DNA from 3 places in the Nocardia sp. NPDC051832 genome. Region 1 is predicted to be linked to each of the others. Evidence: riboswitches for the same ligand, from Rfam matches in the RefSeq annotation. Region 1 holds a riboswitch; each other region holds the start of a gene.
The links. A riboswitch is a leader RNA that binds a small molecule or an ion and turns the genes downstream of it on or off. The one in region 1 is predicted to bind S-adenosylmethionine.
Positions count from the first base shown of each region.

Region 2: it holds a riboswitch for S-adenosylmethionine, as region 1 does, so the genes downstream of both, AB0M14_RS04120 (aminotransferase class V-fold PLP-dependent enzyme) here and AB0M14_RS19180 (rhodanese-like domain-containing protein) in region 1, are expected to answer to the same signal.
Region 3: it holds a riboswitch for S-adenosylmethionine, as region 1 does, so the genes downstream of both, AB0M14_RS00955 (homoserine O-acetyltransferase) here and AB0M14_RS19180 (rhodanese-like domain-containing protein) in region 1, are expected to answer to the same signal.

Region 1 covers NZ_JBFAYL010000003.1:313,847-323,547, forward strand. The annotation lists gene AB0M14_RS19170 (FAD-dependent oxidoreductase) at 1-498, opposite strand, end outside; gene AB0M14_RS19175 (hypothetical protein) at 749-1,201, shown strand; SAM riboswitch class IV at 1,263-1,378, shown strand; gene AB0M14_RS19180 (rhodanese-like domain-containing protein) at 1,394-1,810, shown strand; gene AB0M14_RS19185 (O-succinylhomoserine sulfhydrylase) at 1,836-3,050, shown strand; gene AB0M14_RS19190 (hypothetical protein) at 3,055-3,360, opposite strand; gene fgd (glucose-6-phosphate dehydrogenase (coenzyme-F420)) at 3,499-4,509, opposite strand; gene AB0M14_RS19200 (HAD-IIA family hydrolase) at 4,700-5,455, shown strand; gene AB0M14_RS19205 (MarR family winged helix-turn-helix transcriptional regulator) at 5,452-5,898, opposite strand; gene AB0M14_RS19210 (type 1 glutamine amidotransferase family protein) at 5,895-6,530, opposite strand; gene AB0M14_RS19215 (DUF2268 domain-containing putative Zn-dependent protease) at 6,570-7,451, opposite strand; gene AB0M14_RS19220 (nitroreductase/quinone reductase family protein) at 7,503-8,009, opposite strand; gene pta (phosphate acetyltransferase) at 8,105-9,701, shown strand, end outside.
Region 2 covers NZ_JBFAYL010000001.1:953,806-963,506, reverse strand. The annotation lists gene AB0M14_RS04155 (DNA polymerase III subunit delta') at 1-979, shown strand, start outside; gene AB0M14_RS04150 (hypothetical protein) at 1,279-2,139, shown strand; gene AB0M14_RS04145 (hypothetical protein) at 2,638-3,303, shown strand; tRNA gene AB0M14_RS04140 (tRNA-Thr) at 3,361-3,436, opposite strand; gene AB0M14_RS04135 (lipase family protein) at 3,521-4,915, opposite strand; gene AB0M14_RS04130 (TetR/AcrR family transcriptional regulator) at 5,009-5,650, opposite strand; gene AB0M14_RS04125 (hypothetical protein) at 5,838-6,218, shown strand; gene AB0M14_RS04120 (aminotransferase class V-fold PLP-dependent enzyme) at 6,276-7,586, opposite strand; SAM riboswitch class IV at 7,634-7,748, opposite strand; gene AB0M14_RS04115 (LysE family translocator) at 7,875-8,522, shown strand; gene AB0M14_RS04110 (Pls/PosA family non-ribosomal peptide synthetase) at 8,663-9,701, shown strand, end outside.
Region 3 covers NZ_JBFAYL010000001.1:194,878-204,578, forward strand. The annotation lists gene AB0M14_RS00915 (MFS transporter) at 1-715, opposite strand, end outside; gene AB0M14_RS00920 (tRNA (cytidine(34)-2'-O)-methyltransferase) at 782-1,246, opposite strand; gene AB0M14_RS00925 (carboxymuconolactone decarboxylase family protein) at 1,286-1,831, opposite strand; gene AB0M14_RS00930 (RidA family protein) at 1,957-2,361, shown strand; gene AB0M14_RS00935 (DUF3017 domain-containing protein) at 2,486-2,731, shown strand; gene AB0M14_RS00940 (nitroreductase family protein) at 2,732-3,298, opposite strand; gene AB0M14_RS00945 (helix-turn-helix domain-containing protein) at 3,314-3,727, shown strand; gene AB0M14_RS00950 (hypothetical protein) at 3,855-4,169, shown strand; gene AB0M14_RS00955 (homoserine O-acetyltransferase) at 4,203-5,339, opposite strand; SAM riboswitch class IV at 5,450-5,560, opposite strand; gene AB0M14_RS00960 (helix-turn-helix domain-containing protein) at 5,648-6,313, opposite strand; gene AB0M14_RS00965 (MFS transporter) at 6,463-7,956, shown strand; gene AB0M14_RS00970 (NADP-dependent isocitrate dehydrogenase) at 8,243-9,463, shown strand; gene AB0M14_RS00975 (DUF4349 domain-containing protein) at 9,624-9,701, opposite strand, start outside.

The DNA.
Region 1 (9,701 bases):
CACGCGCGCCACGTCCAGCGCGACGTTGCCGACGCCGAGCACCGCGACCTTCTCCGCGTGCAGCGGCCATTCGCGCGGCACGTCCGGGTGGCCGTCGTACCAGGACACGAAGTCCGCGGCGCCGTAGGAGCCGTCCAGCTCGATGCCCGGGATGTCGAGCGCGCGGTCGGCGTTGGCGCCGGTCGAGAAGATCACCGCGTCGTAGAAGCGGCGCAGATCGTCCAGGGTGATGTCGGTGCCGTAGTCGATATTGCCGAGCAGGCGGACCTGCTCCTTGTCGAGCACCTTGTGCAGGGCGGTGATGATGCCCTTGATCCGCGGATGGTCCGGCGCGACGCCGTAGCGGATCAGACCGAACGGCGCGGGCATGCGCTCGTACAGGTCGATGCTCACTTCGGCATCGGACTTCATCAACGCGTCGGCGGCGTAGATACCGGCCGGTCCTGCGCCCACGATCGCGATGCGGAGCGGGCGAGTGGCTGCACTCTGTTCGGTCATCTCTTACGCGCACCTTCGGTAGAAAATAATGGCGTCCTTCTTAGCCTAGGCTAAGTCGACGCACGGCTGCGGTTGCCCCTGGCGATGCCGACGCGGGTGCTGCTGGCTCGTAACTGCACTGCCCCCAGGTCGCTCCCGCGCCGTACAGCCACATGGTGATGGCGGCGAGGCACGGTCTCGCGATTCTATCGGTGGCGCTATGCCCGGCCTGCACGGGTGCCGCCGACCAGGCATAAGGAATCATCGACGCATGACCGAGCAGCAGCCGACACCTGACGACGAGCCCATCCTGGTCGACCAGACCGATAAGCGGTCCATGGCGCCGTTCATCGCCGCCGCGGTCCTGGCCGCGGTCGTGCTGGTGGCGGTGTTCGCCGGCGGTCTGCTGTCCCCGGCTGAGAAAAATGTCACAGAATCCGACCGGATCTCCGCGGCCGTCAGCAACTACGTCGGCGGCCGGGCCCAGCAGGACCAGGTACCCGCGCCGGGCACCGCGTGCGCCGGGTTCGACGAGGCGAAGTCGCCGCTGGCCGCGCAGTTCGGCGGCGGCGGCCGAAAGTCGGTGGAGGTCGCCAGAATCGAAGGGCAGACCGTCAACGGGGACCGGGCCAAGGCCACTGTCACCACCAAGCTGGACGGCAAGGAGACCACCGAAACCTGGAGCCTGGTCCGTACCGACGGCCGCTGGCTGGTGTGCAACTGACACCCGGAGCGTCGCTTTCGGTGTTTGACAGCCCGGCCTCGTTCCAGGCAATCTCAGTCCAGGTCATGAGTACCAGCGCCAAGCCCCGGCTCGCTGGTCGGCAACCCTCCTCCGCGGTGGGGTGCTCCGGGTGACGACCTGGCACGCATCCGAACCCCGATGCGGCAAGTGCGGATTCACAGGAGGATCGACATGACTTACGCCGGTGACATCACCCCGCTGCAGGCGTGGGACCTGTTGCGCGAGAACCCCGAAGCCGTCCTGATCGACGTGCGCACCGAAGCCGAATGGCGCTTCGTCGGCGTACCCGACACCACCGCGATCGAGCGCCCCACCGTGCTCATCGAATGGGTCGACGGCACCGGCGCGCGCAACCAGGCTTTCGCCGACCAGCTCAGCAAAGCTCTCGACGGCCGCGCCCCGGAAGCCCCCGTGGTGTTCCTGTGCCGTTCCGGCCAGCGCTCCGCGCACGCCGCGACCGTGGCCACCCAGCTCGGCATCGCCCCGTCCTACAACGTGGACGAAGGTTTCGAGGGCCCGCTCGACGCGAACGGTCACCGCGGCGGCGCCGGCTGGCGCGCCCGCGGCCTGCCGTGGCGGCAGTCGTGAGCTCGGATTCGGTGGAGGAGACGTCATGATCACTGGTGGTGCATTCGACAAGCCGCTGCCCGAGGGTGTCGGCCCGGCGACCCTCGGCGTGCGGGGCGGCTTGCGGCGCAGCGGTTTCGAGGAGACCTCCGAGGCGCTGTATCTGAGCTCCGGCTTCGTCTACGAGAGTGCCGAAGCGGCCGAGGCGTCGTTCACCGGCGACATCGAGCACTTCGTCTACTCCCGCTACGGCAACCCGACGGTGGCCATGTTCGAGGAGCGGATGCGGTTGCTCGACGGCGCCGAAGCGTGTTTCGCGACCGCGAGCGGCATGTCGGCCGTCTTCACCGCGCTCGGCGCGCTGCTGGGCGCCGGTGATCGGCTGGTCGCCGCCCGCAGCCTGTTCGGGTCCTGTTTCGTGGTGTGCAACGAGATCCTGCCGCGCTGGGGCGTGGAGACCGTCTTCGTCGACGGTGACGACCTGGACCAGTGGGAGCAGGCGCTGTCGGTGCCGACCCAGGCGGTGTTCTTCGAGACGCCCGCCAACCCGATGCAGACCCTCGTCGACGTCCGCAAAGTGACCGAGCTCGCGCACGCGGCGGGCGCGAAGGTGGTGCTGGACAACGTCTTCGCCACCCCGCTGCTGCAACGCGGCTTCGACCTCGGCGCCGACGTGCTGGTCTACTCCGGCACCAAGCACATCGACGGCCAGGGCCGCGTGCTCGGCGGCGCCATCCTGGGCGACCACGACTACATCGACGGCCCGGTCAAGAACCTGATGCGCCACACCGGCCCGGCACTGAGCCCGTTCAACGCCTGGACCTTGCTCAAGGGCCTGGAGACGATGCCGTTGCGGGTCAACCACTCCGCCGCCTCCGCGCTGCGCGTCGCGCAGTTCCTGGACGAGAACAAGGCCGTGAACTGGGTGCGCTACCCGTACCTGGAATCGCACCCGCAGCACGCGCTGGCCAAGAGCCAGATGAGCGCGGGCGGCACCGTGGTCACCTTCGAACTCAACGCGGCGCCCGACGAGGCGAAGAAGCGCGCCTTCGAGGTCCTGAACCGCTTGCGCATCGTCGACATCTCCAACAACCTCGGCGACGCCAAAACCCTGATCACCCACCCCGCCACCACAACTCACCGGGCAATGGGCCCCGAGGGCCGCGCCACCATCGGCCTCACCGACGGCGTGGTCCGAATCTCCATCGGCCTCGAGGACGTCGAAGACCTCCTCGACGACCTGGACCACGCCCTGAGCTGACGGATCAGTCCTGCGGTGGCGGCAGTCGGCGCAGGACTTCGTCGAGTTTGGTGTCCAGGCCATCGAGCCTGTTCTCCAGGCCATCGAGCCTGTTCTCCAGGCCATCGAGCCTGTTCTCCTGACCGTCGAACCTGTTCTCCAACGCTTCGACCTTGATAGCGAGGTTGATTACTGTTTCGTGCACTTGGTCAAGCTTGGTATCCAGGGCGGCCAGGTGATTGCCGATGACTGTCAAGGTCGCCGAATCGCGTGCCCCTCCGATGTCCATGCGTACCTCCAGCTTGGCTACTCGGCTTTCGAGCTCGGCCATGTCGAGATCCTCCCCGTGATCGTACAAGCGCGGTCAGCTGTCTTCCGCTCGAATGCTGGTTGATTCGGGAAAAGAAAACACCCCCCGATGCACCGAATGTGGATAAGTCGGGGGGGTGTGGATAACTCGGTCGAACGGTTAGCCCAGGGCGCGCAGGCGCGGTGCCAGGTCGCGCTGGAACAGGTCCAGGAAGCGGCGCTGGTCGTGGCCGGGGGCGTGGAAGACCAGGTGGTTCAGGCCCGCGTCCAGGTACGGCTTGATCAGCTCGACGGCCTGGTCCGGGTCGCTGGCGACGATCCAGCGCTTGGCGATCTGCTCGATCGGCAGGGCGTCGGCGGCGGCTTCCATCTCGATCGGGTCGGTGATGGAGTGCTTCTGCTCCGGGGTCAGCGAGAGCGGAGCCCAGAATCGCGTGTTCTCCAGTGCCAGTTCGGGATCGGTGTCGTAGGAGATCTTGATTTCGATCATCCGGTCGATGGCGGCGACGTCGCGGCCGGCCTTGGCGGCGCCCTCGGCGACGGCGGGCATCAGCTTCTCGGTGTAGAGCTCCATGCCCTTGCCGGAGGTGCAGATGAAACCGTCGCCCGCGCGGCCCGCGTACCGGGCGACCAGCGGGCCGCCGGCGGCGATGTAGACCGGGATGCCGCCCTTGGGCACGTCGTAGATGGAGGCGCCGACGGTGTTGTAGTACTGGCCTTCGAAGTCGGTGCGGTCACCGGTCCACAGCGCGCGCATCAGGTCGACGGCCTCGCGCAGGCGCGCGAACCGCTCCTTGAATTCCGGCCATTCGCCTTGGTAGCCCGTGGCGATCTCGTTGAGCGCCTCGCCGGTGCCGACACCGAGCATGATCCGCTCCGGGTACAGGCAGCCCATGGTGGCGAAGGCCTGCGCGATCACCGCCGGGTTGTACCGGAAGGTCGGGGTGAGCACCGAGGTGCCGAGCTGGATGCGCTTGGTGCGCTCGCCGACCGCCGCCATCCAGGCCAGCGAGAACGGCGCGTGCCCGCCCTTGTGCCGCCACGGCTGGAAGTGGTCGCTGACGGTGGCGCTGTCGAGTCCGTGCTCTTCCGCGAGCACCGCGATTTCCACCAGTTCGCGCGGCCCGAACTGTTCGGCCGACGCTTTGTATCCCAGTTTGAGATCACCCATGTGCGCACTCCTGTCGCTTTCGCTGCCTCGGCCGGACGCGGGAGTCCCCGCTGTCGACCGACCTTCTTCGACATTAGTCAGCGGATTCGAACGGAGTTCGTAGGGTTCCACAGACACACGATGGTGGCGGGTAGCCGATAATTGACTGGTGACTCCAGACAACGAACCGATCCTCTCCTACCTCACCGATATGGACGGGGTGCTGGTGCACGAGGATCAGTTGATCCCCGGCGCCGACAAGTTCCTGGCCGAACTGCGCGCCAACAACACGCCGTTCCTGGTGCTCACCAACAATTCGATCCGCACCCCGCGCGACCTCCAGGCCCGGCTGCGCCACACCGGCCTGGACATCCCGGAGGAGGCGATCTGGACCTCGGCGCTGGCCACCGCGACGTTCCTCAACGACCAGCGCCCGCACGGCACGGCCTACGTGGTCGGCGAGTCCGGTCTTACCACCGCGCTACACGAGATCGGGTACGTGCTCACCGACAGCGACCCCGACTACGTGGTGCTCGGGGAAACCCGCACGTACTCCTTCGAGGCGATCACCACCGCGATCCGCCTGGTGGAGAAGGGCGCCCGGTTCATCGCCACCAACCCGGACGCCACCGGCCCGTCCCGTGACGGCCTGCTGCCCGCGACCGGTTCGGTGGCCGCGCTGATCACCCGCGCGACCGGCAAGGAACCGTATTACGTGGGCAAACCGAATCCGCTGATGATGCGCTCGGCGCTGCGCCGGATCGGCGCGCATTCGCAGTCCACGGTGATGATCGGCGACCGGATGGACACCGACGTGATCGCCGGGCTGGAGGCCGGGATGCGCACCATCCTGGTGACCACCGGCATCTCCACCAGGGCGTCGGTGGAGGGGTTCCCGTACCGCCCGACCTCGGTGGTGGAGTCGGTGGCCGAACTGGTCGGCCGGACCGACAAGCCGTTCGGCTAAGCCCTCTCGGCCAGCTTGTCGAGGACCTCCGCGAGCCGGGTCAGCGCCTCGACGGTGCGCTCGAATTCCGCGTAGCCGAGTTCGCTGACCACCCGGTCCGCGATCACCGCGTGCGGCGGGCTGATGCGTTCCACGGCGGCCCGGCCCGCCGCGGTGATGTCGACCAGCTTGGCCCGGCGATGCGCCGGGTTCGGGCGGTATTCGGCAAGTCCCTTGTCCACCAGCAGATCCGCGATGCGCTGCACACTCTGCCGGGTGATGCCCATCGCGCGCGCGATGCCCGACACCGGCAGCGGTTCCCGCAGCACCGCGCCCAGCACCTGCCACCATGCCGCCGTCAGCCCGGCGGGCGCGGCCAATTCCTCGGCGATGGCGAGGAATTGGCCGTTCAGTCGAAATGACGTGATCGCCGCCGTGCTGAAGAGTTCCTGTTCCGGTGTCATGCCTGGGATTTTGCCTGCTCGTAGGCGTCGAGTTCGAGATAGGCGGCCGGCTCGCTGTGCGCGAAGAGCCGGTACCAGGCGTCGAGGATGTGCGGTTCGTAGACGCCGAGCCGGCCGAGCACCTCGCGGGCGAACGCGAACGGGGCGGTCCCGGACGCGGTGATGACGTCGCGGTCGGTCACCGCGAGCTCGTCGACATACCGGTCCGCGCCCGAATATCCGCTGTAGACAAGGAATTCCGCGACATTGCTGGTGTGCCTGCGCTCGTCGAGCAGGCCTTCCTTGGCGAGTCCGAAGGTGGCGCCGCAGATCGCCGCGACCGGCACGCCGGCCTCGACGAACGCACGCGCCTTGCGCGCGAACGGCACCAGCTCCTCGCCCATCCAGGTATCGGCGCCCGGCAGCAGCAGCATGGCGCTCTCCGCCGGCGTCAGGTCCGCGAGGGCCAGGTCCGGCACGATCCGCATGCCGCCCTTGGTGGTGATCGGATCCTTGGTCAGTCCGACCGTGCGCACCTCGAACGTGCCCGGCGCGATCTGCCATTCCGGGTTGTTGATGTGCGCGGTGGCCGCGCCGATCTCCCAGTCGGCCAGGGTGTCGTAAACGGCTGCGTGAACTGTCTTCGTGGTCATGACAGTATCCTGTCATATTTGACAGTGTGCTGTCAATGGTTAGGTTCCCAGCGCGGTCGCGATGATCTCCGCGCTGTCGGCATGCAGGGCCTGCGCGGCCGTCTGGCCGGTCGCCGCCAGGTAGGCGTCGACCAGTCGATTGCCCGCCGCGTACCCGGCGCCCGTCGGCAGGCCGACCGGCGTCGCGCCGTAGCGCTCGGCGCTGGCGTCGCCGTGCACCCAGGCGGTGAAGTTCTGCATGCCGGTAACACCCAGCCCCGTAATGACTTTGGCGAAAACCGCGTCGTCGTCCAGGCTCGGCACACCGATGCGGGCGTAGCCGAGCTCGTCGCCGTAGAGCTGCCGCGCGAACGCGTCGGCCAGGCCCTCGGACACCACGTGCTCGCCAACGGTGACGGTCGCCGGGTTCCACACCACGCCGCCCGGGCTGTAGCGCAGGTTGTGGTTCAGCTCGTGCACGGCGGTGGCCGCCAGCCGTTCCACGTTCTCGGCGAAGGGCCACAGCGTCAGGACGATGAAACCGGGCATGCTGCCGTTGCCGGTCATGCCGAGGCAGGGGCCCATGAAGTGCTCGTCGCCGGGATCGCCGAGGACGAACAGCACAGTGATGTCGGGGACCTGGATGTCCGGGGTTGCGGCCAGTTGCACGGCGAGCGCGCTGTCGAGGGCCTGGTGGATTCGAGTCCAGGCGTCGGCGGTCGCCAGTGTTTCGAGCGCGTCGAGGCAGCGCTGTTCGTCGCGATCGATCGGAAAGCCGGAGGCCATGTGGTGCATGGCCACCAAGTCGATCTCGCCCGGGAAGTAGCGGTACATGTCGGTGACGGGCTCCAGCATCGAGCGCAGCAGGTCGGCGCGTTCGACGACCGGAGCCCGCAGGATCCGCCGCATGTCCGAGTAGGTGTCGAGAACGGTGATGGTCATGTTCTCGACCGTAGAAAATGACGCTACGTCAAAGTCAACGCAGCATCGGTGTCAAGCCCGGCGCAGAGCGAAGATGCGCAGGTCGCGGCTGGTGCGGTCGCGGTAGGCGGCGTAGGCGCCGGTGACCTCGACGAAGCGCGCGAAGACGCGTTCCTTGTCGGCGTCGGGGACGAGCATCGCCGTCACCGGGATGCGTTCGCCCGCGATGGCGACCGTGGCCGCCGGGTCGGCGAGCAGGTTGCCGGTCCAGGCGGGGTGCTTCGCCTGGCCGAAGTTGCTGCCGATGACGTAGAGCACGTCGCCGTCGTGCACGTACAGCAGCGGCTGGGTGCGGGGCTGACCCGATTTCCGGCCGGTGCTGGTGAGCAGGATGACGGGTGCGCCGATCGGGCCGAGCACCGTGTACTTCGCGTCGGTGCGCTCCAGCACGGCACGGTCCAGCGGCGTGATCGTGCGGATGAACCAGGACCCGGGTTTGGTCGAGGCGAACCGATTCGCGGCTCGGGAAAGAACATTCGTGCGCGAACCCCACTGCCGGTCCGGGAACTGCTCAGCCATGGGGGCGACTATATCGGCCTGGGCGGGATACCCCCTTCGGTGATGACCGTCTCGCCACCGGCTGCAATAGCCCCGGATTCACTAAGCTTCTGATCATGGCCGACACCGCCCCGTCCACTGTCTACATAGCCTCGCCCGAAGGCGACACCGGTAAATCGACGGTGGCACTGGGCGTGCTGCAGATGCTGTGCGCCACCACGGCCCGGGTCGGCGTCTTCCGGCCGATCACCCGATCCACCGCCGAGCCGGATTACATCCTGGAGCTGCTGCTCGAGCACAGCACCGCCGATATCGACTACGAGCAGGCGGTGGGCGTCACCTACGAGCAGGTGCACGCCGATCCGGACGCCGCGATCAGCGAGATCGTGATGCGCTTCCACGAGGTGGCCAAGGTGTGCGACGCGGTGGTCGTGGTCGGCACCGACTACACCGATGTCGCCAGCCCCAGCGAGCTGCGGTTCAACGCCCGGATCGCGGTGAATCTGGGCGCGCCCGTGCTGCTGGTGGTGCGCGGGTCCGAGCGCACGCCGGACGAGGTGCGTCAGCTCGCGGAGCTGTGCGCCAGCGAATTGGCCACCGAGCACGCGCAATTGGCGGCGATCGTCGCCAACCGCTGCGAGCCCGACCAGCTCGCCGAGATCGCGGTGGCGCTGAAAGGCTTCAATGTTCCCTCGTGGACTCTGCCCGAGGTGCCGCTGCTCATCGCGCCGACCATGGCGGAACTCTGCGGCGCGATCGACGGCGAAATGTACAGCGGCGACCCGGAATTGCTCCAGCGCGAGGCGCTGTCGGTCATGGTCGGTGGTATGACGGCCGAGCACATTCTGGAGCGCCTGTCCGACGGCGTCGTGGTGATCGCGCCGGGCGACCGCTCGGATGTGCTGCTCGGCCTGGTGAACGCCCATGAGGCGGAAGGCTTCCCGTCGCTGGCGGGCATCATCATGAACGGCGGCATGCTGCCGCATCCGGCGGTGGCGCGGCTGATGGCGGGCTTGAAGCCGCGGCTGCCGATCCTGGCCACCGAGCTGGGCACCTACGACACCGCCAATGCCGTGCACCACACCCGCGGCCGGATGGCGGCGGGCAACCCGCGCAAGGTCGACACCGCGCTGGCGCTGATGGAAGACCATGTGGACGCCCCGGAGCTGTTGCAGCGCATCAAGGTGCAGCGCACCACGGTCGTCACCCCGCAGATGTTCGAGTACCAGCTGATCGAACGGGCCCGCGACAACCGCAAGCGCATCGTGCTGCCCGAGGGCACCGACGACCGCATCCTGCGCGCCGCCGGACGGGTGTTGCAGCGCAAGATCGCCGACCTGGTCATCCTCGGCGACGAGACCAGCATCCGGGCCCGCGCCGCCGAACTGGGCGTCGACATCGGCGACGCTCAGGTGCTCGACCCGCGCACCTCCGGTTATCTGGAGGATTTCGCGGCCGAGTACACCGAGCTGCGCAAGCACAAGGGCATGACGATCGAGCGGGCCCGGGAAACCATGGCCGACATTTCCTACTTCGGCACCATGATGGTGTTCAAAGGCATTGCCGACGGCATGGTCTCGGGCGCCGCGCACACCACGGCGCACACCATCCGCCCGTCCTTCGAGATCATCAAGACCGTGCCCGGCGTCTCCACGGTGTCCAGCGTCTTCCTGATGTGCCTGTCGGACCGGGTGCTGGCCTACGGCGACTGCG
Region 2 (9,701 bases), on a different contig from region 1:
CACGACCATGGCCGGCACGCACGGCGACGTGCGCCGCGTGATCCCCGAGGGGCTGAGCATCAGCACCAAGGAGATGCGCGAGATCGTGCAGGTCGCGTCGCGCCGGCCCAGCACGGGGCGCTGGCAGGTGGTCGTCATCGAGGATGCCGATCGCTTGACCGAAGCCGCGGGCAACGTGCTGCTGAAGGTGGTCGAGGAGCCGCCGGACCGCACCGTCTTCCTGCTGTGCGCGCCCTCGGTGGACCCGGAGGACATCTCGATCACGCTGCGCTCGCGGTGTCGGCACGTGCATTTGGTGACGCCGTCGGTCGCGGCGATCGCGCAGGTGCTGCGGGACCGAGACCAGCTCGATGAGAAGACCGCCGACTGGGCGGCGTCCATCAGCGGCGGCCATGTCGGTCGTGCCCGCCGCCTGGCCACCGATGCGGAAGCTCGCGCCCGCAGGCAACGGGCGCTGGGTCTGGTCGCGGCGGTGAGCCGTCCGGGCGCGGCTTATGCCGCTGCCGACGAGCTGGTGAAATCCGCCGACGACGAAGCCAAGCAGATGAGCGCGGCGCGCGACGAGCGCGAGCGCGAAGAGCTCGCCACCGCCTTGGGCGCCGGCGGCACCGGAAAAGGCGCGGCGAGCGCGACGCGCGGTTCGGCCGGTGTCCTCAAAGATCTGGAGCGGCGGCAGAAGTCGCGTGCCACCCGGACCGGTCGCGACGCCCTCGACCGCGCTTTGATCGACGTCGCGGGCGTCTACCGAGACGCCCTCGCCGTCCGCTTCGGTGCGGCGCGCAACGGCTCCGGGGTCGCCCTTACCCATCCCGATCTGTCCGACCAGATTCATGATTTGGCCGATCGCGTCCGGCCCGAAGGCTTGCTCCGTTCGATCGAAGCCGTCCTCGCTTGTCGCGAAGCTCTCGACACGAATGTCAAACCTCGATTCGCGCTGGCGGCGATGACCGCGACTCTCATTGCGGCCCAGACTGCTTGAGGCACAGGGGGATTGCGGTGAGCGGCACCCCGGTGTGACTGCTCCCGATGTGCGAGTCGCGCGGTGAAGCCTCACTGCGCTTCTTGCGATCATTTCGTCCGGCATTCTGAGTCGAGTCGGCCGAGGTTTTCGATGGTTGCTTTGTGCTGTTTTCAAAGGTCAGAGCGGTGATTCGGCGTCGGCTACTCGGGCCGCTCCCATCGTGCGTCAAGGGGTATTGCTGCTCGCTGAACTGATCGATACGGTGCCTCACGCGCACTGCGATCCGCGGTGTCGAGCGAAAAATGGGGAGTACCAACTTGATCCGCACACGCGTCTCGAGATTCATCGGCGCTGTGGCCGCTCTCGCGGCCATCGGCCTGGGGGCAGCGGCACTGCCGTCCGCGACACCGTCCGCGACCGCCGACATCATCAGCTTCAACAAGGGCCTCAGGGTCTCCGGTGATGTGCACTACGCAGGCAGCACCTATACGCTCACCGCCTCGGTGATGGAGGCCGGCTACATCGGCACTTTCTATTACCAGCTCAACGGCGGGTCCCGGCAGCTGATCGGCGAGGCCGTCGGCTCCGGTCCCTATCTCGAGGCCAAGGCCAGCATTTCCTGGACCCCGGCCACCGAGGGGACCTACACCATCGCCGCCACGATGCGCGGCAACGGCTACTACTCGGACATCGATCGGGTGGACGTCAAGGTCCTCGCCACCCAGCCGACGACCACGGTCGCTCCGACCACCACCGTGCCACCGACCACAACCGTCGCCCCGACGACGACTGCTGCTCCGACGACTGAACCACCGACAACAACGGCTCCGCCGACCACGACCGAGCCGACTACGACGGTTCCGCCGACCACGACCGAGCCGCCGACGACAACAATTGTTCCGACTACGACTGAGCCGCCGACCACGACAGTTCCACCCACAACGATCGTGCCGCCGACCACGACGGTTGTCCCGACGACCACCGTGCCGCCGACCACCACGACCAGCCCGCCGTGCAATTGGTGGGACTGCCCGCCCAGTACCCCGACCGCACAGCCGACTTCGACGTGCGATCCGTGGTTGTGCCCAGCGCCGACAACCCCTCGCCCGACTGCGACCCAGCCGACCAGTCCGCCTGTGACCACCACCAAACCGCCGTGCCCGCCCTGGGGATGCTGAATAAGCTGGCCCCTGCCGCAAAGCGGCTGCTACGAAATGGGACGCGATATCAGACAACCCCGGGCTGGCTCTGATCGCGAAGTCGGGCACCTATGCAGTCAGCCGAAAGCGGTTGCGGCCCAGCGATACCAGGGCTGAGAGGCCAGCACCTGGACGGGCGGCCCGCTTGCCAGGCACTCGACCGGCCAGGGGTGCTGACCGGGTTTCGCGAGCACCGAATGCGGTCGGAGTCTGCGCATCGGAGCACACGGATGGTTGCTCCGATTGCTCGAGTCGGTCAGTGAAACCTCGCTGCGCTGGATGCGATCGCGGCGTGCGCTGCGCGAGCTGATCTTCCCGAGTTTTGCGCCCGTTGATGGGCCTGTTTATCCAGCTCAGGGCTGTGATAGGAGTGATCGATGACGACGTTCAGAGCGGTGCGTCAAGTGGTATTGCACCCGTCCGATCCGCTCGATACCGTGCCTCACGCGCACTGCGGTCCGCAGTCGCGTGTGAGATGTGGGGAGTATCAAATTGATCCGCAAACGCGTTGCCAGATTCGTTGTCGCCTTGGCCGGGCTAGCGGCCATCGGCCTGGGGGCAGCGGCGCTGCCGAATTCCGTACCGACCGCATCCGCCGACATCATCAGCTTCAACAAGGCTCTGCGGGTCGAAGGCGATGTGCATTACGCCGGCAGCACCTACAAGATGACCGTTCTCGTGGTGAAGTCGAGCATGAGCGGCCTGTTCTTCGCCTCGCTGAACGGCGAGTCCCGGAAGCTGATCGGCACCGGGTACGGCTCGGGCCCCTACCCGGAGGCCACCGCCAGCATCAACTGGACCCCGCCCACCGCGGGCAACTACCGGATCTCGACCATCGTGCGCGGCGACGGCTACCAATCCGAGGTAGCCGAGGTGGACGTCAAGGTCCTGCCGGCCCTGCCTGCGACGACTACGACGCCGCCGACCACCACGACGCCGCCGACCACCACCGTGCCGCCGACCACCACGACCACGCCGCCGTGCAACCCGTGGGATTGCCCGCCGAGCACCCCGACCACGAAGCCGACCGCGACCTGCGACCCGTGGTCCTGCCCGGCCCCGACCACTCCGCGCCCGCCGACCGAGCCCACCATCCCGCCGACCACCACTACGAAGCCGACGTGCCAGCCGTGGGGTTGCTGAGGTAGCCCGGAAACAAAAAAGAGGCTCACGCTCTGAACGAGCGTGAGCCTCTTCGCGTGGAGCCGCCTGGGGGAATCGAACCCCCGACCTTTTCATTACGAGTGAAGCGCTCTACCGACTGAGCTAAGGCGGCGTGCCTGACGGCGACGCGAGTCTATCGCCTTGCTGTCCAGATCGCGAAAACGGCTGGTCAGGCGACCTGGACAGCAAGATGGGGTCAGGAGCCGATGGGCTTTCCGAACAGGGACATCACGGTTTCGCCGAGGACGGAGCCGGCGTAGGGGAGGACGCCGGGGGCGGCGGCCATGGAGGCGACGTCGGTGGTGCTGCAACCCGGTTGGGCGGGAACGCCGTTGAGCCGGTCGCGGAGCCAGAGCAGGGCGGCGGGGCCGCCGCTGACTTCGGCGACGATGTGTTCGCTGGCCCAGTCGCGGGTGTATTGGACGTTGGCTCGCGGGTCGGCGCAGTAGGTGTCGACCATCTGGTTGGCCGAGCCCAGCGGGAGGATCTCGTCCCAGCGCGAGTGCCAGATGAACATCGGCATGTCCGGGACCGTCTTACCGAGCCGGGTCTCCTCCATGACGCGCTGTACGGCCGGATTACGCATCGGGTCGCCCGCGGCGGACCACAGCAGCCCCTTCAGGTCGATGAAGGGCAGCAGCATGGACTGGTATTGCACGCACAGCGGGTTCTTGGCGATCATCAGGGCCCGGCCGAGCGGGTCGATATTGCGATCGATGTATTCGGCGAAGTACGGGTATTCGCGGGTCAATCCGATGACCGCGGCCAAGACGAGCCCGGCGGTGGCCTGGTTGTTGGCCATGTTGAGGGCGGCGCCCAGGTCGGGGCCGTTGCCGCCGGTGGCCGAGGCGACGACGTTGAGTTCGGGGGCGTAACTCTGCTTCAGTTCGGCGGCGTGCTGGGTGGCGAGGGCGCCGCCGGAGTAGCCGTACATGCCGACGGGAGCTTGCGCGCCGACGCCCAGCGGTTCGAACGCGGTGGCGGCGCGGATGCCGTCGAGGGTGATGCGCCCGGCGAGCGGGCCGGCCGCGTAGGCCGAGTTCGGACCCTGGTGGTCGGGGATGACGACGGCCCAGCCCTGTTGCAGAGCGGCCTGGGCGAAGATGAATTCGGCGGGCGCCACGATCTGACCGGCGAAGGCGGCGACCGACAGGTGCTGCAGCGCGTACGACGGCGCGCAGTAGCCGGCGAGGGAGTCCTCGGCGATCTGCACCGACAGCAGTTTGCGCGGTTCCGGGGCGACGCCGCGCGGCTTCAATACGGTGGCGACGGCCGGGATCGGTTGTCCGGCTGTGTTGTTGGAGCGGTAGGAAACCTGCCACGCGTCCACGTTGAGCGGGATGATCCCGAAGTTCGCGACGTTGACTTGGCGGGCCGCGATCAGGCCGCCGGGCTGAGTGTTCGCGATGACGTCCGCGGCCGGCCGATAGAACGCGGGGTCGAATTCCGGCGGCAATGGGACCAGCGGCGCGGCCGGGATGGCGGGTGCGGCCGGCTCCGGTTCCGCGACGGCCGTCGTCGTCCCGGCCAGGATCGCACTCATTCCCACGAGCACGGCTGCGGTGCGGCGCAGCGCGCGTGATTTCCAGATGGTCATCCTCGACCCACATCCTTGGTCCCGCATTGAGACACCTGCGTCTCAATGATGGGGGTCACTATGACACGAACGTGATGGGGATCGCAATCAGGCTTCGGTCGAGGCCGGGATCAGCAGTGCGAACAGCACCGTCGACAACATGTCGACCAGCGCCTGGACCGGCGGCCGCTGCTCGTCCATGCTCCAGTGATGAGCCGCGCCGTTGAGCGCGCCGATGAAGCCGGCCATGGCGGTGGGCCACCCGCAGGCCGGGGCTCGCACCTCGGGCACGTTCGAGGCGATGGCCTCGATGGTCCGCGCCCATTCGTCGCGCACGCCCAGCCGATGCTGCTCGACTCGATCGCTGACGCCGACGACTTCGACATAGGCGACTTTGGCGCGGCGGATATCGGTGACCATCGCGTCCAGGTAGGCGGTCAGGCCGACGGAGACCAGCTCGCGCGCCGAGCCGCCGGAAGTCGCGGCGACGGCCGCGGCGACGGCTTCGCGGGCGGCCTGGTGTGCGGCGTCGTAGGCGGCCATCAGGAGGTCTTCGCGGCTGTCGTACACCTCGTAGAACTGCCGGCGGGACAAACCCGCGACCGAGCAAATCTCTGTCACAGAGCTTTTCGCGTACGACTTGTCGGCGAACACGGTCAGCGCCGCCTCCATGAACAACGCCCGGCGTTCCGCGCGTCGCTCGAGAACCGATTGCCCGGAGTAGCTGTGCCTGGTCTGTGACGTACCCATCGACGCTCAGCGTAGTGCGGTGAGCGGATCGGGCAGACGCCGCCGCGGGGACCCGTCGCACTGGGTGGGGATAGGTGGGCGGGCGGTTTGGTCGGAGATATGGGTGAGCTCGGTTCTTAGGATCGGGCTCGATCTGTTGGAAACCGCCCACACATTTAGGAGAGTCATCGTGCGAAGAATCTCGCTAGTGATCGTGACCGCGGCTACTGTCGGCGCCGCGTTGCAGGGAGCCGCTGTCGCAGCGGCTGATACGGATATGACCGCGATCACGGCGCCGCGGACGACAGTTGGTGCTCCGGCGGAGGAGGCCGAGAAGAAGGCCGAGGAGGCCGTCGAGCCCGACACGCAGGCCGATGAGTCCGAGGAGTCCGAGGCGGGCAAGGCCGAGGAGTCCGAGGGGCAGGCCGGGGAATCCGAGACGCCCGGGGGCGAGAAGTCCGAGGGACAGACCGACGAACAGACCTCGAGCGAGTCCAAGGGTGGACTCTCGACTCGACTGGGCGACCTGGTCGGGACCGTCGAGAAGATCGAAAAGAAGCTTGGTCAGCTCGAATTCAAGCTGAACTGACAGCACCGCTGACAGGCTTCCGCCCGGGATGGTTTCGTATCCCGGGCGGAAGTCGGTCTAGAGGCAGGCGGCCGCGCCGGCCGCGCCGTCGGTGAAGTTCCGGGTTTCGGGGGTGGGGTTCCACAGGCCGGCCGTCTGGGCGTACTGCCAGCCTGGGCCGTTCGCCACTAGTGCGGCGACGGCGTCGACGAGCCGGTCGACGTCGGCGGAGTGGGAGCCGAGGCCGATGCTGGCGCGCAGCGCGCCGTCCAGTCCGAGGCGGGCGAGGAACGGGTGGGCGCAGAAGCGGCCGTCACGGACGCCGATGCCGTGCTCGGCGGAGAGGTAGGCGGCGACCTCGCCGGGTGCGAAGCCGTCCACCGTGAAGGCGACGATGCCGACGATATCGGGGCTGTCGGCCCACAGGCGCAACTGGGTGACGCCGGGGATGGCGGACAGGCCCGCGCGCAGGCGTTCGGCGAGTTCGCGTTCGTGCGCGATCAGGGTTTCCGGGTCGATCTGACACAGGGCGTCACAGGCGGCGGCGAGCGCGGCGGCGCCGAGGACGTTCGGCGAACCGGCCTCGTGCCGCTGCGGGGCCGGGGCCCATTGCGCGCCGGTGGTGGTGACCTCGCGGACCGCGCCGCCGCCGGCCAGGTACGGCTCGGCTTGATCGAGCCAGTCGCGGCGGCCGACGAGGACGCCCGCGCCGAACGGGGCATAGAGCTTGTGGCCGGAAAAGGCGAGATAGTCGATGCCGGTGTCGCGCAGGCTGATTCGGCGATGCGGAGCGAGCTGGGCGGCGTCGACGAGGATGCGGGCGCCACACTGGTGGGCGATCTGCGCGAGGCGTTCCAGCGGCAGCACCTCGCCGGTGACATTGGAGGCGCCGGTGACGGCCAGCAGGGCGGCGGGTTTGGTGCACAGTTCCGCGACCAGCAGCCGGATGGTCTCCTCGATGGTGTCGCCGGCGCGGACGACGCGGCGGCCGTGCTCGGTCCAGGGCAGGAAGTTGGCGTGGTGCTCGATGTCGAGGACCACGGTGTCGCCGGGCACGCAGGCGGCCAGCAGGTTCAGTGAGTCGGTGGTGTTGCGGGTGAAGACGACGACCTGGTCGTCGGCGGCGTCGAGAAACCGGGTGACCGAGGCGCGGGCGCCCTCGTAGCACTCGGTGGAGATCCGGGAGGCGTAGCCGGCGCCGCGGTGCACGCTGGCGTAGAACGGCAGCAGCTGCTGCACGCGGTCGGTGACCTGGGCCAAAGCCGGCGCGCTGGCGGCGTAGTCGAAGTTGGCGTAGGTGGTGGTCCCGCCCTGCACGAGCGGCACCTGAAGATCGTCGCCGGACACCCGAGCGAGCGGAGCGCAGGTCTTGGTAGCCACAGCAGTCATCACGTAAATCCCATCGTTCCAGGGACCCGCAATCGAGAGATCGGTCGAGTCCGCGCTTGCCGCGCCCGAATGGGCGTACGGCCGGGTCGTCACCCGGAGCACCCCACCGCGGAGGAGGGTTGCCGACCAGCTAGCCGGGGCTTAGCGCTGGTACTCATGACCTGAACCGAGATTGGCAGACCGACCGGCACGCTGTCAACCACCGCGTTCGCTGACCTTCAGGCTGAATAAAAATGCATTTAGAGGAATAACCTTGCATTCTCGGCCGAGATGCGGTCCCATGGAGGGGTGACACTTTCGCTGCTGCTCAGCTTCATCGGACTCTGCGTCCTGCTCTCGATCACGCCCGGCCCGGACACGTTCCTGGTGCTGCGCTACTCGATCGCGGATGCGCGACCCGGGATCGCGGCGGCGGTCGGGTCGGCGCTGGGCGGCATGGTGTGGGCGCTGGTGGTCGCGGCGGGCGTCGCCGCACTGCTGGAACAGTCCGCGACGGCCTACCGGGTGCTGAAGGTGGTCGGCGGAATCTACTTGCTGTACTTGGGGATTCGGGCCCTCGTCGATCATCGGAAGGCGCGGAAGGAAGCCGCGGCGGCCGGTGCCGAACTGGCGGCGGCGCAGGCGCGCCCGGCCGCGCCCGCGTCGATTCGCTCGGCGTTCGCCGCGGGGGTGATCTCGTGCCTGTTCAACCCGAAGGTCGGGCTGTTCTACCTGGCGGTGCTTCCGCAGTTCCTCGCCGAGGTCACTTTCGCCAACACCCTCGCCCTGGGCGCCATCGAATCCTCCATCGCCGCAGTCGAAATGGTGCTGGTGGCGCTGCTCGCCTCGAAGGCGGTCGCGATGCTGCGCAAGCCTGTTGTCCGGGATCGGCTGGAGCAGATCTCGGCGGGGATACTGGCCGCGCTGGGGGTCGGTACCGCCGCATCGGCCGCTTAGCCCACGGCTTGCCGGGATTGCTTGGGCCTGCGGGTACATTGGACGGTTGGTCACCCGTGGTGTTTGCCCACTGGTAACCCTAGTCGTGCAAGATTTCCGCCGTCTGCGCTAGGTAGGTCTATGAGAGGTGGGCAGGACGCATGCTCCAGCCGGAGGTCGATGCCGTAGCGGGCGAAGACGAGCTGTCGAATCCGTTGCTGCGCGGCGCTCTTACCCCGCCTGCCAGGACACTTGTCGATATCTTGGCCGCCACCGCGGACACCTATCCCGAGGCGCCCGCGATCGATGACGGCGCGACCGTGCTCGGTTATGCCGAGCTGCTGGCCGAGGTCGACACCGTGGTGGGGCGGCTGGCCGCGGCGGGCGTGCGGGCGGGGGACCGGGTCGGGGTGCGGATGCCCTCCGGCACCAGTGCTCTCTACGTCACAATCCTCGCGGTGCTGCACGCGGGCGCGGCCTATGTCCCGGTCGACGCCGATGATCCGGATGAGCGGGCGCGACTGGTGTTCGGCGAGGCCCGGGTCAGCGCGATCGTCACCGCCGCCGGGATCGAAAGCACCGGCATCGAAACCGGCACTGCGGCAGGCGAATCCACCGAGCTGCCGACGCCGGCGGACGACGCGTGGATCATCTTCACCTCCGGGTCCACCGGGACGCCGAAAGGTGTCGCGGTCACCCATCGCAACGCCGCCGCGTTCGTCGACGCCGAAGCCCGGCTGTTCCTGCAAGCCGCGCCGATCGGCCCGGGCGACCGGGTGCTGGCCGGGCTGTCGGTGGCGTTCGATGCCTCGTGCGAGGAAATGTGGCTGGCCTGGCGGCACGGCGCGTGCCTGGTGCCGGCGCCGCGCGCGCTCGTGCGGACCGGCGCCGACCTGGGGCCGTGGCTGGTGCGGCGCGAGATCAGCATTGTCTCCACGGTGCCGACGCTGGCCGCGACCTGGCCCGCGGAGGCGCTGGATTCGGTTCGACTACTCATCTTCGGCGGCGAAGCGGTGCCGCCGGAACTAGCGGAAAAGCTCGCGGGCAACGGCGATCCGGACACGGTCCGCGAGGTGTGGAACACCTATGGCCCGACCGAAGCCAGCGTCGTCGCCTGCGCCGCGCTGCTCGACGGCACCTGGCCGGTCCGGATCGGCCTGCCACTGGACGGCTGGGACCTCACGGTCGTCGACGCGGCGG
Region 3 (9,701 bases), on a different contig from region 1:
TGATGTAGGTGTACACGGCGAACATGCCGCCGAAGCCGACCGCGCCGACCGCCAGGGTGAGCAGCACCTGCGGACGGCACAGGGCGCCGAGCTCGGTGAGCGGGCTGGTGGTCTTGAATCCGGTGAGTTCCGGGACGAAAGCGAGCAGGGCGGCGATCGTCGCCAAGCCGATGACCGCGACCACCAGGTACGCGTCGCGCCAGCCCAGATGCTGGCCGAGCCAGGTGGCGCCGGGAACGCCGACAACGTTGGCGGCGCTCAACCCGAGCATAACCGCGGCTACCGCCTTGGCCCGCTGCCCCGCAGGTGCGAGGCTGGCCGCGGCCAGCGACGCCACGCCGAAATAGGCGCCGTGCGGCAGCCCCGAGACGAACCGTGCGGCCAGCAGCGCCGGAAAGGTCGGCGCGAAGACGGTGGCGGCATTGCCGATGGTGAAGGCCACCATCAACAGCACCAGCAGCCGTTTGCGGGCCATCCGCGCGCACAGCGCGGCGATCAGCGGCGCGCCGACCACGACACCCAGCGCGTACGCCGAAACCGCGTGTCCGGCCGTCGGCTCGGACACGTCCATGGCCGCGGCGATGTTCGGCAGCAAACCCATCGACACGAACTCGGTGGTGCCGATCCCGAAGCCACCGAGCGCCAGCGCCAGCATGGCGGGGATATGCCAGCTGGTCCGCTCGGGCGCGGGCGGGGCTACGGTCGGCGAAGTCACACAGAGGTCAACTACTCGGCGGCCGGATTCGCTCCCCGGCTGCCGGTGAGCTTGCCCACGATGTGCTCAGACGCCGCCGGGAAAGCCGTGTTGCCGCCACGCCTCGTAGGTCACGACCGCCGCCGCGTTCGACAGATTCATCGAGCGCCGGCCCGGCAGCATCGGGATGCGCAGGTGCGCGGTGAGGTGCGGGTCGTCGAGGACCTCGGCGGGCAAGCCGGTGGGCTCGGTGCCGAACAGCAGGATGTCCCCCGCCTGGTAGTCGACTTCGGTGTAGTGCGTGGCGGCCTGGGTGGTGAACGCGAAGACCCGTTCCGGCCGCAGCGCCGCCCAGGCGGCGGCGAGATTCTCGTGCACCGTCACCGACGCCAGGTCGTGGTAGTCCAGCCCGGCGCGGCGCAGCTTCGCCTCGGACAGATCGAATCCGAGCGGTTCGACGAGATGCAGTTCGCACCCGGTCCCCGCGACCATGCGGATCGCGTTGCCGGTGTTACCCGGGATCGCGGGCTCATGAAACATCACTCGGAACACCCGATCAGTCAACCAGACGGCAGGACCGGTGCCGCCGGGTTACTGAGTGCGCGGTTCCGGCAAGGCGCAAACGCCGCCTTCGGCCATGCCGGTGGGGCGGACACCGAGGCCCTGGTTGATGCGGGCGCGCTGGTTCTCCCAGGCGATGGCGGCGGCCAGTTCGGCGAGCTGTGCCTTGGACAGGTGGGTGAGCAGCTCGGTGCGCACGTCGTCGAGGTCGATCGCGGGCGTGGCGGTCATGGCCTCGGCGAAGGAGATGACGAGTTTCTCCAGATCGTTGTAGGCGGCGCTGGTCCGGTAGCGGGGCAGATCGATGAGCTGTTTCTCGGACAGCCCCGACGATTTCGCCAGCGCGGAGCCGATGTCGAGGCAGAACTCGCAGTTGATCAGGCCCGCGGTCTTCAGTTCGGCGAGCTCCTTGAGCCTCGGGTCGAGCCGATTGCTGAAGAGCAGCATGGTCTCGTAGACCGCGACCGCGAAGCCGATCAGCGGGCGGCGCGCCAGCCAGCCGGGCAGGTCGGATCGGTTCCGCTTGGCCTGCCGAAAAGCGCTGGCGTAGTGGTGGATTCGCGTGAGTGCGCGCATGACCTGTACCCCCATGTACTCGGTGTCTTCTGCTCACCGTACGCCTTAACTACAACCCGTAGTAGCCCTTTCGGTGCGACGCCCGTCACCACGGCGCACCGGCTCCGGACCGATAGGCTGCTCCCATGCCGAGCACAGCACACAATCCGGCCGGATCCGAGCCGCCCGCACCAGGTTTCGCGCACGCGACCGTCGCCACCGGCAGCCGCATCGTGCATCTGTCGGGGCAGGTCGGCGTCGACGCCGCCGGTCAGGTGGTCCCGGGCGGGCTGGCCGCGCAGACCACGCAGGCCCTGATCAACCTCGGGCGCGCGCTCGAGGCGGCGGGTGGCAAGGCCGCGGATCTGGTGAGCGTCCGGTTCTACGTGGTGGATTGGGATCCGTCGAAGTTCGAGGCGCTCGGCGCGGCGGGTGCGGCGGCCCGGGAACACTACGAGTTCCCGGAAACCGCCGTCACCCTGGTGGGCGTGGCCGCGCTCTTCACGCCCGAGCATCTCATCGAGATCGAAGGCGTCGCGGTCCTGGACTGACGGCACCGTGAGGGGCGGTGGCCGGGTGCCGGACGGGCCTGCAAGAATCGGCGGCGTGAGCGACGACTCCATCGAACGGCACCCGAACACCGCGGGATGGCAGTTCCTGCGCGTGCATTTGCCGATGGTGCTGGTGGCCGCGGTCATCGTCGTGGCCGTGGTGTTCGTGGCCTGGGACCGCTGGCGTCGTGGCGCCTTCTTCTTCGGCGGCGCCACCCTGCTGGCCGCCGCCCTGCGCCTGGCCCTGCCCACCGAACGCGTCGGCTTGCTCGCGGTGCGCAGCAAGCCATTCGACGTCGCCGCGCTCACCTTGCTCGGCACGGCCATCCTCTTCATCGCCGCCACCATCAAAACCCTCGGCGTGCAGTGATCACCCCGGATACCGCTCGCTGAACACCAGTTCCGCGCGCGGCCGGCGACCCGGGTGCGGCGGGACGACGTCGGTGTAGCCGATCGTCACCAGTACCGCGATCGCCAGATCCGGCCGATCCTCGATGCCGATCGCCTTCCGCACCAGATCCGGATCCCACCCGTTCATCGGCGCCGAGGCCAGACCGAGGCTGGTGGCGGCGAGCATGACGTAGGTGGCGGCGATCATCGAATTCTTGATCGCGTTCTCCCGCAGCAGCTCCCGCTCGCGCAGCTCATGGAACTCGGCCCGCGATTCGAACAGCGCCGCGAACTCCGGATTCCACGCACCGTTGCGCACCGCCAGGTCGGCGATATCGGTATTGGGCCGCTCCCAGGCCCCGATCTCGGCCACGAAGACCAGCACCACCGGCGCCTCGGCGGGCTGCGGCTGACCGTGCGCGGCGGCCGACAGCTCCTGCCGCCCGGCCGCGCTGGTCACCGCGATGATCTTGCGGTCCTGCATGTTCCAGGCGGTAGGGGCCTCGACAGCGAGTTCGAACAGTTCGTCGAGTATCTCAGTCGGCACTGGATCAGGGCGGTAATGCCGGACGGTGCGGCGGGTGCGGATCTCGGCAAGGTGCCTACGTATCTGACCGACACCGGACTTCCCGCCGATGTCTACTCCGCTAAATGCCCGACTCGCCAGGTGCTCGACCGGGTAGCGGGCAAGTGGACGGTGCTCATCGTGGACGCACTCGCCGACGGCACCCTGCGCTACACCGACCTGCGGCACCGCATCGAAGGCGTCTCCCAGAAGATGCTGACGCAAACCCTGCGCCAACTCGAGGCCGACGGATTCGTCTCACGCACAGTGCATCCCACCGTGCCGCCCAGGGTGGAGTACACGCTCACCGAACTAGGCCACAGCCTGCGTACTCCCATCGCGGCGCTGCGGGAATGGATCGAAACCAATATCAACCGGATCGAGGCGGCGCGGCGCGAGGCAGCGAAATGACCATGAAAGGTCAGTTGAGAGGCATCGCCGTGGCGATTACCCGGCGTAAAGTCGAGCCATAGCCTATTAAGGTGCCGTCCCTGACCGGCGGCCGGTCCAGTGCACCGACCCAGCGTAGGGAGACGGCATGCCAGGCAACTTCGATGGCATCGACTGCGGCCTGTTCCCGCTGTGGACGGTCGCCGCCTACGTCCACGGCGACGGTGCCGCTCCGGTCGGCACGGCCAGCGCCCGCGACCTGTCCATGGCCGCCGGGTTGGTGTGCGCGTATCTGCCTGTTCCCCAGGCGGATTTCGCCGGCTACTACCTGATCGCCACCCGGACCAACTCCTACGACGGCTATTTCGGCAACGGTGCGCCCCACCCCACCTGGACGAGCACGCCGTCCCACGACGCCGACGGCTGGGCCGCCGGGCCGTGGAGCGCGCTCGAAACGTCGTGAGCCGACCCCGTCGAGCGACCTTGCGAGCAGTCGCTACCGGTTCTCCCGCGCCAGCCGCATGGTCTCGATCAGCAGCTTGGACACCGCGGCCGCCTCGGTGAGGAAGCCGTCGTGGCCGTCGCGTGAGTGCACGACCTCGAGCCGGGCGCAGCCGGGCAGGGCGTCGGCGAGTTCCTGCTGAGTGCGCAGCGGGTAGAGCCGGTCGGAGTCGACGCCGCCGACCACGCACGGCACCGGCGTCGCGGCCAGCGCGGCCTCGACGCCGCCCCGACCGCGACCCACATCGTGCCGGTTCATCGCCTCGGTGAGCAGCACGTAGGTGGCGGGATCGAAACGGCCGCACAGCTTCTGGGCCTGATGCTCCAGGTAGCTCTGTACCGCGTAGCGGCCGCCGCGCCACGGATCCTCGGCGCCCTGCGCGTGGTTCTCGAAGCGGTGGTCCAGCTCGCCCTCGGTGCGGTAGGTCAGGTGCGCGATACGCCGCGCCAGCCCCATGCCCGTCATCGGCGCGCGGCCGGTGTCGTGATAGTCGCCGCCCTGCCAATCCGGGTCGGCCTTGATGGCGGCGATCTGGGTGGTCTGAGTGCCGATCTGATCGGCGGTGGCGCGCGCGCCGACCGCGAGCACCAGCGCCGCCGCCACCCGATCCGGAGCTCCGACCATCCATTCCAGCACTCGCATGCCGCCCATCGAGCCGCCGACGACCGCGGCCAGGCGGTCGATGCCGAGCAGATCCATCAGGGCGACCTCCGCGGTCACCTGATCGCGGATGGAGATCTCGGGAAACCGCGCACCCCAGGGCTTTCCGTCCGGCGCCGAGGTAGCGGGGCCGGTGCTGCCCTTGCAGCCGCCGAGCACGTTGGTGGCGATGACGCACCATTCGTCGGTGTCGATCGGCGCGCCGGGGCCGACCATGCCGTCCCACCAGCCGGGTAGCTGATGCAGGTCGTCGGGGGCGCCGATGACGTGCGAGTCACCGGTCAGGGCGTGCTCGACCAGCACCACGTTGTCCAGGGCGGGCGAGAGCTCGCCCCAGCGCTGCACCGCGAGCTGGACGTCGGGAACCACGGCGCCGTTCTCCAGGCGCACGTCACCGATCGGGATCAGGCCGAGGCGGCCGTCCGGGGCGGGCAGCAGGCATCGGGTGTTCGGTTCGGTCCCCACAGTCACGCCGTCTGACCGATCATCGCGCGGGAACACGCCGCCAAGGGGGACGGCAGCCAGCGGGGTGGGCAAACACAGTGGTGGCGAAAAGTTGCACACATGTGGGGACCTCCTGAACAGCGCGCTTGCCCTCGTCTTTCGAGAGCCAGGTCATCACCCGGAGCACCCCACCGCTGCTGGAGGGTTGCCGACCAGCGAGCCGGGGCTTCGCGCTGGCACTCATGACCTGACAAACATGGTAGCTGGCGGTCCGTCGACGGTTGAAATCACCTCGACAAGATCACCCGGCGAGCCGGAGTACCCCTGGTAGGCGATTACTTCCAGGAATCACAACAGAGCCGGCGAAGCTCGGCGAAGGCGGCGCGCACCGTCGAGCCGGTGGCGGCCGCCGCCTGCTCCGGATCCCCGGTGAGGATCAGTTCCTGATCTTCGGCGAAGGCGATGTGGCACATCATCTGCCAGGTCGCGATCGCCAGCCGCACGGTCAGGGAGCCGGGTGCGGCATCCAGGCGTTCGGCGAGCGCCAGGGCGAGCGCTTCGGATTTGCGGTCACCGAATTCCATCGCCCGGGTGTTCACCGCCGGGCTGCTGCGCACGATCCGCTGCATCTTCTGGAATCGGCGCAGCGAGATGGGTGCGTCCGCCTCGGCGCGGGCGCCGCGCTCGACCGTGTCCAGGAACGCGTCGCTCAGCGCTTGCAGCGGGTTGCCGAACTCCGGCAGCGCCCGCAGCTTGGCGGCGACGGCCTGGCCGAAGTCCTCCACCGGGCCGAGGATGATGTCCTCTTTGATCTCGAAATACCGGTTGACCGTGCGCGGCGAGACATCCGCCGCGTCGGCGATCTGCTCCACGGTCGTCGCTTCGAAGCCATGTGCGTCGCACAGATCCAATGCGACCTCGATGATGCGCGCCCGAGTCTGCTGCTTCTTGCGTTCGCGCAGGCCGGCGGGTGCTGCGGCGCCGGTCGGTGAGTCGAGCATGCCCAACCATAACTCAGCCCAGGCGCAACCCTGTCCGAATGAGTCAAATGTCGCACTACGACATTTTTCTCTTGACGCCAAAAGTCGCACGATGCCAGGATCGTCTGCGTACTTCCGAAACAGCTCGTCCCAGATGCAGGGAGAAACCCGTGACCCACACTGCGCCAGCGGTTGATGTGCCCGAAAGACAAAGCAGCTCGGCCCGATGGTGGGCGCTCGGCGTGATCGCGCTGGCCCAGCTGATGGTGGTGCTGGACGCCACCATCGTCACCATCGCGCTGCCCTTCGCACAACGTGATCTGAACATCAGCGACGGCAACACCCAGTGGGTGCTGACCGCCTACACGCTGATCTTCGGCGGCCTGCTGTTGCTCGGCGGACGCCTCGCCGACTACCTGGGCCGCCGCAAGATCTTCATGATCGGCCTGATCGGCTTCGCCCTGGCCTCCGCGCTGGCCGGCCTGGCGCAGAACGGCGCGCAGCTGTTCGCGGGCCGCGGCCTGCAGGGCGCCTTCGCCGCGCTGCTCGCACCGGCCGCGCTGTCGCTGTTGTCGGTGACCTTCACCGAGACCAAGGAGCGCGCCCGCGCCTTCGCGGTGTTCGCCGGCATCTCGGCGGGCGGCGCGGCCATCGGCCTGATCGCCGGTGGCGCACTCACCGAATACGCCTCGTGGCGCTGGACGCTGCTGGTCAACACCCCGATCGCGATCCTGGCCCTGGTTGGCGCGTTCACCTTCGTGCTGAAGGACGTGCCGCTGCCCCGCACCGGCGGCTACGACATTCCCGGCGCGATCACCGTCACCCTGGGCCTGATCGGGATCGTCTACGGCTTCAGCCGCGCCGCCGAGCACGGCTGGACCGACGGCAGCACTCTCGGCCTGATCATCGCCGGCGTCGCTTTGCTCGCCGCGTTCGTCTTCATCGAATCGCGGACCGCGAACCCGCTGCTGCCGCTGCGCATCCCCGGTGAGGTCAACCGCGGCGGCGCGCTGCTGGCCGCGCTGCTGATCCCGATCGCGATGTTCGCGATGTTCCTGTTCCTGAGCTTCTACCTGCAGAACGTGCTCGGTTACACACCGCTGAAGGCGGGTGTCGCGTTCCTGGCGTTCCCGGCCGGTATCGCCATCTCCGCGGGCGCCACCAGCGCCCTGTTGCCGAAGTTCGGCCCGCGCCCGCTGATGATCGCCGGCGCCGCGCTGGGCGTGCTCGGGCTGGTGTTCCTGGCCCAGCTCAGCTACGGCGACAGCTTCGCCACCAGCGTGCTGCCCGCCCAGTTCCTGATCGCACTCGGCATGGGCCCGCTGTTCGTCGGCATGCAGGCCGTCGCGCTGCACCAGGTCGACGAGGAGGACTCGGGTGTGGCCAGCGCACTGCTGAACGCGGCCCAGCAGGTCGGCGGCGCGGTCGGCACGGCCCTGCTCACCACCATCTCGGTGCAGGCCGCCAAGGACTACGTACTGGAGAACCCCGGCATCGACAACTTGGTCGCCCGGGCGTCGATCCACTCCTACGACGTCGCCTTCTACGTCGGCGCGGGTTTCTTCGCGGTGGCCATCCCAATCATCGCGCTGATGATCCGGGACAAGCCGGAGAACCTCATCGAGGGCGCCGAAGACGGCGTAAAGATTCCGGTCCACGTCTGATTCCGGCAATACGGTCCGCGTATCGCGAGCAACTCGCGATACGCGGACCTTGCCATTCTCAAATAATGGACAAAAGTACTAATGAGTAACTTTCGTCACCATTCTCACTCAGGGGTACTGCCGCGCCGTGAGATCGTTAGCAGCAGTACGCTTGTCTTGTTTGACCACATGGCCCGCCGACAACGCGGGACATATACGTTGTCTGTTGGAACAGCTGGGGTCCGCTCACAAGCGTGTTCACCTGGCCGTGCAATGAGGGCACCATCCTAGGAGGACACGAAGATCCATGTCCAAGATCAAGGTTGAAGGCACCGTCGTAGAACTCGACGGCGACGAGATGACCCGGATCATCTGGCAGTTCATCAAGGACAAGCTGATCCATCCGTATCTCGACGTGAACCTCGAGTACTACGACCTCGGCATCGAGTACCGAGACAAGACAGACGACCAGGTCACCATCGACGCGGCCAATGCCATCAAGCAGCACGGCGTCGGCGTGAAATGCGCCACCATCACCCCCGATGAGGCGCGCGTCGAGGAATTCGGGCTGAAGAAGATGTGGCGGTCGCCCAACGGCACCATCCGCAACATCCTCGGCGGCACCATTTTCCGGGCCCCGATCATCATTTCCAACGTGCCCCGGCTGGTACCCGGCTGGACGAAGCCGATCATCATCGGCCGCCACGCTTTCGGTGACCAGTACCGTGCCACCGACTTCAAGGTGCACCAGGCCGGCACCGTGACGCTGACCTTCACCCCGGAGGACGGCAGCGAGCCGATCGTGCACGAAGTCGTGAAGATGCCCGAGGACGGCGGCGTCGTCATGGGCATGTACAACTTCCGGCAGTCGATCGTCGACTTCGCGCGGGCCTCGTTCAACTACGGCCTGCAGCAGAACTACCCGGTGTACCTCTCCACGAAGAACACCATCCTGAAGGCCTACGACGGCATGTTCAAGGACACCTTCCAGGAGATCTTCGACGCCGAGTTCAAGACCCAGTTCGACGCGGCCGGGCTCACCTACGAGCACCGCCTCATCGACGACATGGTCGCCTCCTCCATGAAGTGGGAGGGCGGCTACGTCTGGGCCTGCAAGAACTACGACGGCGACGTGCAGTCCGACACCGTGGCCCAGGGCTTCGGCTCGCTCGGCCTGATGACCTCGGTGCTGCTCACCCCGGACGGCAAGACCTGCGAGGCGGAGGCCGCCCACGGCACCGTCACCCGGCACTACCGCCAGCACCAGCAGGGCAAGCCGACCTCGACCAACCCGATCGCGTCGATCTTCGCCTGGACCCGTGGCCTCGAGCACCGGGGCAAGCTGGACAACACCCCCGAGGTGATCGGTTTCGCGCAGGCGCTCGAGGACGTCGTCATCAAGACCGTCGAAGGCGGCCAGATGACCAAGGACCTCGCGGCGCTCGTCGGCGGGGACCAGGGCTACCTGAGCACCGAGGAGTTCCTCGGCGCGCTGGACGTCAACCTGGCTCGCGCACTGCGTAGTTGAGATCTGCCGCCGGGCCGAGCTGAGACGCTCGCCTGGCACCCCGGCGCTGGGCCCGACCCCAGCGCCGGGTCGAACGGCTGTAACGGGCACCCGCCCACCACTTTCGGTGAACGGGTGCCCGGACTGTTTTCAGCGCTGGTACGAGGTCAGCCGGCGGTTCCTACGGCTGTTCGGTTTTATGGTCACTCGCACCGCTCTCGGGGGCGCTGGATTCTTCTGTCCCGGTACGAGATTCGGC